2 regions of the Actinopolymorpha sp. B17G11 genome follow, and region 1 is predicted to be linked to the other one. Evidence: riboswitches for the same ligand, from Rfam matches in the RefSeq annotation. Region 1 holds a riboswitch; the other holds the start of a gene.
What was found. Region 1 has a riboswitch for ZMP and ZTP ahead of ABN028_RS12650 (phosphoribosylaminoimidazolecarboxamide formyltransferase). Riboswitches for the same ligand answer to the same signal wherever they lie in the genome.
Positions count from the first base shown of each region.

Region 2: linked by a shared signal. The riboswitch ahead of glyA (serine hydroxymethyltransferase) and the one ahead of ABN028_RS12650 (phosphoribosylaminoimidazolecarboxamide formyltransferase) in region 1 are both predicted to bind ZMP and ZTP.

Region 1 is NZ_JBEFTW010000009.1:178,323-181,724, reverse strand. Features, by position in the region: gene ABN028_RS12660 (phosphotransferase) at 1-705, shown strand, start outside; gene ABN028_RS12655 (aminoglycoside phosphotransferase family protein) at 823-1,728, shown strand; ZMP/ZTP riboswitch at 1,733-1,816, shown strand; gene ABN028_RS12650 (phosphoribosylaminoimidazolecarboxamide formyltransferase) at 1,853-3,007, shown strand; gene ABN028_RS12645 (DUF4037 domain-containing protein) at 3,066-3,402, opposite strand, start outside.
Region 2 is NZ_JBEFTW010000050.1:6,074-9,475, forward strand. Features, by position in the region: gene ABN028_RS32045 (Uma2 family endonuclease) at 38-610, shown strand; gene glyA (serine hydroxymethyltransferase) at 689-1,969, opposite strand; ZMP/ZTP riboswitch at 2,055-2,178, opposite strand; gene ABN028_RS32055 (hypothetical protein) at 2,307-2,996, shown strand; gene ABN028_RS32060 (hypothetical protein) at 3,243-3,380, shown strand.

The DNA of each region.
Region 1 (3,402 bases):
AGTCCCGAAGCCGTCGCCTCGATGGTTACCGACTACGCCCACCTGCAGCACGCCACTATCGGCCGTCAACGCCAAGCCGAGGCAGCCGGCCTACCGGCTTGGGATCCGGCCGGTGCAGCCCATGAGGCCGAGCAACTCGCCGGCATCCTGCATGCGCTGCCCAGATCGGACCCACGACGCATCACCGCCCTGCAAAAGGATCTGCTGCTCACGAACCTCGACGCGCTCACTGAGTCCGGGACTGTCCTCGTCAACTCGCCCATCCCGTCCTGCGTCGACCACGGCGATCTCTGGCCAGGCAACGTCCTGGCCGCCCGTACCCCCGGCGGCCACCACCGCTTCATCGACTTTGGCGACGCTGCTTGGACCCATCCGTTCCTATCCCTCATGGCGCCCCTCTTCGAATGTCACCGTCGATGGTCACTGCCAGGCCCTTTCAGCGACAGTCTCAACCATCCGTCGCTGCAGATGATCATCGACTCATATCTTCAGGCGTGGACTGATTACGCCAGCCTCCAGGAACTAAGAGACATCCTCAGCCACGCCCTCCGGCTCACGCCCCTCAGACGAAGCTGGGCACTCGTCACCAACGTCAAGCACGCCACCAGCGCCGACGCCGACGACCTCGGACCCACCCCCTGGTCATGGCTAACGGCAGCCACGCCCTCTTGCACCAAGGAGCCACGACCGATGGGAGACCGATGACGATCATCTTTCTCGGTACGCCGCCCACGTGAAGCCCATGGGACTACCGAGCCGAGTTCGGGGCGATCGGAAATCGGCTTGCGGTGATCCGATGGGGCGTCGTACGGTCGGCCCTCGATGAACGAGACGCCCGAGGTCCTGCCATTGCCGGACAGGAAACCGGTCGACGCCGCAGTGGCGTCCAGGTTGATCGCCGCGCAGTTCCCGCAGTGGGCCGACCTCGAGGTCCGGCCGGTCGATGCGCAGGGTTGGGACAACTGCACCTTCCGCCTCGGTGACGAGATGCTGGTGCGGCTGCCGACTGCCGAGGAGTACGCGCTGGCGGTGGAGAAGGAACACCGGTGGCTGCCGGTTCTCGCCCCCACGTTGCCGTTGGAGATCCCGGTTCCGCTGGCCAGAGGCGTACCCGATGAGGGCTTTCCGCACGACTGGTCGGTCTATCGGTGGCTCGGTGCCGAACCCGCGGACCGTGCCGTCGTCGAGGACATGACGGCGTTCGCCATCGACCTAGCGGAGTTCCTGGTGTCCCTGCAGCGGATCGACCCGACAGGCGGACCGGGCCCGGGACTGCACAACTGGTTCCGTGGCGGACCACTGACGACCTATGACGGGTGGGCCCGGGCCTCTCTGGAGACCTTGGACGGCCTGATCCGGACCGAGACCGCCGAGGAGATCTGGGAACGGGCGTTGCGAGCCTCGTGGGACAACCGGCCGGTCTGGTTCCACGGTGACATCGCCTCGGGAAACCTTCTGGTGAAGGACGGTGCACTCGCGGCCGTCATCGACTTCGGCACCTGCGGGGTCGGAGACCCGGCCTGCGACCTGGCGATCGCCTGGACGATGCTGACCGGCAAGAGCCGGGCCGCGTTCCGCGATCGGCTGGAGGTGGACGAGGCGACCTGGCAGCGTGGACAAGGCTGGGCGCTCTGGAAGGCCCTGGTCGTCTGCGCCTGGGCGGTTCGCGACGGCGACGGCCTGCCGGCGGACGCGTCGTTCGTTCTCGAGGAGATCCTCGCCGGGTAGGATTCGGCCTGGCCGCAACTGGCGAAGGTGGACAACCACCAGGGAGCGGCCGTTTCCCGCGTGAGCGTCGACCGCCTGGGCGCCTCCGTCAGTGATGTCCGGCTGACACCCAGGAGGCTACGACGTGGATCTGCGTTACGGAATCAACCCGCAGCAGGCGGCCAACGCCGCGCCAGTGCGCCCCGGCCAGTGGCCGGTCCGGGTGCTGCAGGGCAACCCGTCGTTCATCAACATGCTGGACGCGCTGAACAGCTGGCAACTGGTGCTGGACGCCAGCCGAGCCCTGCACCGACCAGCGGCTGCTTCCTTCAAGCACGTCTCGCCGGCCGGCGCGGCCGTGGCCGGACCCGTCGATGACGTCACCGCCGAGCTCTACACCATCGACCGCGAGCAGGTCGGCGCGCTCACCAGCGCGTACCTGCGTGCCCGCGACGCCGACCCGAAATCCTCCTACGGTGATTTCGCCGCCGTCTCACACCCGGTCGACACCGAACTCGCCACGCTGCTGACCAACGTGGTCTGCGACGGCATCGTCGCTCCCGGCTATGCCCCCGGCACCGTCGCGACGCTCAGCAAGAAAAAGAATGGCCGCTTCCTGGTCATGGAAGCAGACGAAACCTACAGACCCCCTGCGTGCGAGGCACGGGACGTTTTCGGCCTGCGGCTGTTCCAGCAACGCGACGAGGTGACGCTCTCCACGACGCTGCTGGACAACGTCGTGTGCGGTGCGCTGCCCGCGACGGCATCGGCGGATCTCCTGCTGGGCTTGGCGGTCCTGCGCTACACGCAGTCCAACTCGGTGTGTTACCTGCGTGGTGGGGCGACTCTGGGGATCGGTGCCGGCCAGCAGTCCCGCGTGGACTGCACCCGCCTGGCCGGCGCGAAGACCGACACCTGGTGGCTTCGACGCCACCCGGCGGTCCGCGCGCTCGCGTTCCAGCCGTACATCCGGCGTCAGGACCGGATCAACTGGCAGATCCGCTTCGTCGAGGGCGACCTCACACCGGACGAGAGTACGCGAATGGCGAGCGCACTCTCCAAGCCCGCACCCGCGCTGACAGACGCCCAACGCAGGCAGTGGCTGACTGGCTTGAGTGGCGTCGCGCTCGTCTCGGACGGCGCCTTGCCGTTCCGCGACAACGTCGACCATGCACACCGGCACGGCGTCGGCTACATCGCCGAGCCAGGCGGATCGATCCGTTCCAACGAAGTGGAGGACGCCTGCCGCGAGCATCAGATCGCTCTCGCCCGTACCGGCCTCCGGTTGTTCCACCACTGAGGACGCCGAGGTCCCCGCGGAGAGCAAACCCTGCTTGCGCAAGCCTCGTGCCGCGAACCTACTCAAACAGGCGGAGCAGCAGGCTGCGGCTACCGGGAGCCAGCAGAAGGTCCCTGAACTGGTCGACGCCGCCGGCGGGCCATCGTTCGGCGATGCGCTTCACGGCAGGGTCCTGGATCTGGGCGCCGAGCGCGCCGGGAAAGTCGCCCCAGATCACCTTGAAAGGACGGTCCCACAGGTGGTGCACCTCGGTGGGCACGGGTGGGGTGATGTTCAGTGCGTTGTGCATCGCTGCGACCTGTTCGTAGGCAGCCATCAGCGCGTTCTCGCGTTCCGGCCACGTCTCTGCCTGAAGCGCCTGCCACAGAATCGGCGACAGCTCGGCGGCGCAGGCC
Region 2 (3,402 bases), on a different contig from region 1:
AGTGTCGGTGGCCATTCCCAGGCTTAGACTCGCGTTCATGGAGAGGGGGTGCCCCGTGACCCAGCCGGCGTTCGCTGTGGACTCATGGCCAGACTTCTGGACCGAAGACGATCTCGCCGCTCTCCCCGACGATGGGCACCGGTACGAGATCATCGACGGGAGCCTTGTCGTGTCCCCACCGCCCACTAGCCGGCATCAGAGCATCGTCGGAAACATCCTCGCCGTCCTTCGCGCGGCGGCGCCGGCCGGTTGGCGGGTACTCCACGAGGTGGGGCTTCGGGTGCCGGGTGGCAACTTCATCGCTGACGGTGCGGCTCTCCGTCCTGGGGCGGATCTCGACCTGGTGTGGCAGGACCCATCAGCTGTCGGCCTGGTTGTTGAGGTCGCGTCCGATTCGACGCAGGACCTTGACGATGGCAGCAAGGCGATCAAGTACGCCCGGGCCGGCATTCCCGCCTACTGGCGCGTGGCTAGGGACGGCTCGATCAAGGTGGGCAAGATCGTGCGACCGGGCGAGTACGGTCTGGTGACCAAGGTGGAGGTCGGACAGGTGTGGGAGGCGACTGTGCCGTTCCCCGTGATGCTGGATCCGCAGGTCATCGGCGCCTGACCGCGCCGCCCACAAGGACTGGAGGAACCCCGCTGGCGAACGCTCGTCAGCGGGGCTCCCTGCTGTCTCTGACCAGAGTCAGCTGGCCGGCCAGCCCGGGATGGGGAACGCCTTGGTGAAGTCGCGGACGTCCGCCGCGATCCGGTCGAGCGCCTCCCCATCGTCCTTCTTGCCCGCCTCCACGGCCTCGTCCATCCAGGCCGCGATCTGGGGCATGTGCTCGGGCGCCATGCCGCGGGTGGTGATCGCCGGAGTGCCGATCCGGATCCCCGACGGCGCCCAGGGCTTGCGTGGGTCGAACGGCACGGTGTTGAAGTTGAGCTCGATGCCGGCCCGGTCCAGCGCCTTCGCGGCCGGCTTGCCGCCGACGTCCTTGTTCGTGAGGTCGATGAGGATCAGGTGGTTGTCAGTGCCGCCCGAAATGAGATCGAAGCCGCGTGCTGTGAGCGCGTCGGCGAGCGCCGCCCCGTTGGCCACGATCTGACTGGCGTACGCCTGGAACTCACCGGTCGCGGCCTCGCGGAGCGCGACCGCGATCGCTGCCGTGGTGTGGTTGTGCGGCCCACCCTGCAGACCGGGGAACACCGCCTTGTCGATGGGCTTCGCATACTCCTCGGTGGTCATGAGCATCGCCCCACGCGGACCGCGGAGCGTCTTGTGGGTGGTCGTCGAGATCACGTCGGCGTGGCCGACCGGCGTGGGATGGACGCCACCTGCCACCAGGCCGGCGATGTGCGCGATGTCGGCCACGAGCATGGCGCCGACCTCGCGGGCGATCGCCGCGAATGCCTCGAAGTCGATCAGCCGTGGGATCGCCGTCCCTCCGCAGAAGATCAGCTTCGGCTGCTCCTTGTGGGCGAGGTCGCGTACGTGGTCCATGTCGACACGGCCGGTCTCCTTGTCGACGCCGTAGTGGACCGGCTTGAACCAGGTGCCCGTCGCAGAAACCGGGGAGCCGTGGGTGAGGTGACCGCCGTGCGCTAGCTCGAGGGAGAGGAACGTGTCGCCCGGCTGCATGAACGCGAGGTAGATCGCGAGGTTGGCCGGCGAGCCGGAGTAGGGCTGGACGTTGGCGTGCTCGACGCCGAAGAGCTCCTTGGCGCGGGCGACGGCCAGCTCCTCCACCTCGTCGATGATCTGCTGGCCTTCGTAGTAGCGCTTGTGGGCGTAGCCCTCGGAGTACTTGTTGGTGAGGACCGTGCCGGTCGCCTCGAGGACGGCCTGGGACACGTAGTTCTCGCTCGGGATCAGTCGGATCTTCTCGAACTGCCGACGGCCCTCGGCCTCGATGAGCCGGGCGATCTCGGGGTCGGCGTCGGCCAGCCTGGCGGCGAGGTCGAGACCAGTACGCTGCGTCATTGCTCCTCCTGGGTCAGCGGTGGTGACGGTCACTCGGTGACCGCCTGGTCGTGCGTGCCCTGTGGTTCAGGGACACGCCCTCAGACCCAGGCACCCAGGCGCGCGGTGCCCGTGCTCGGTCGTACGGGACGGTGTCTGTCGTACGGCAGCCCGTACGCCGCTCCCCGGTGGTCGATTCCACCTTGCCTGCGCCAGTCGCGGTAACCACGAGCCTAGTGCAGAGGGCCGGGCCCGTGGGCTGGCAGGTGCTCCCCAGACCTTGACATGATTCGATGTCCAGCCGTTACGGTGCTCGCCACCAGCGCGGCGCAGGTCAGGCACTACTCGGGGGTCACGTGTGAGTCTGGATGGCTTCGCCATGGGGGCGGGACCGGACGATCTCGCGCTCGGGTTCGTCGCCTTGGATGGGCGCGTGCAGCGTGTCCGCGACCAGATTGTCTCGCGGAGCCACACCGTCGAGGACCGACGCAAGGTGATCCAGTTGAGCGTCGACGGTGTCGGCCGGATCAAGCACGTCGAAGTCGACCCGCGGTGGCAGCGGGTCCTGCAGGCCCAGGTGCTGGACCGGGAGGTCGCGGCGCTCTACCGTGCCGCCCGTGACGAGGCGGCGCATGCCGAGCAGGTGGCCTACTCCGACGCCGGCTTCAGCGAGGCCGCTGGGTCCGAGGTCGCCGCGGCGCTCCGCGGCTTGGTGACGACGATCCCGGGGGCGCGGGACATCCTCGCGAGGCTGTCCTCGGAGTCGCTCCGCGTGGAGCGCGAACGAGGTGCCGTCGCCGCCGAGTTCAACGGTGACGGTGTTCTGCTCTCGCTCGAGATCCGGACCCGCTATGCCATCGAGACCGACCCGGCGCGGCTTGCGGGCAACATCGAGGCCGCGCTGCGGGAAGGTGAAGAGGCGATCGTGCAGCGGCGTACCGATCTCGCCGCCGAACTCACCAGGGGGCGATCGATCGAGGAGGTGGCAGAGGAGAACCTCGATCGGCTGCGACAACGCATGGATGTCCTTCGAGCAAGGTTGCCGTAAGCGGGTGCAGGCGGAGAGGAGCGGCGATGAACGAGATCGATCGTCCGGCGAATCCGGGCGGCAGGTGACCGCTTCTTCGACATCGGTGCCGACTTCTGGCGATTCGCCCGCCGACTCGACGAGGGGCCGTGCTACCTGTCGGCACCCGACTGGGGCTACAGCGGTGGCGGCAAAGAGGACGTCGTCGCGAAGTACGACGGGATCCGGGGCGGAGTCCGGGACTTCCTTCGTGATGGTGCCGAGGCCATGAGTGAACTCCGGGAGGTCCTCTACCGTGCGGCAGCACGGAGTGCGGAAGACGAAGAGATGAGCAGGGAGGAGTTCGACCGGATCGGACGCTCACTCGACGAGGGGCCGCCCAGGAGGGCTGATCGTGATGAGTGACTCACTGAGCCCTGAGCAGGAG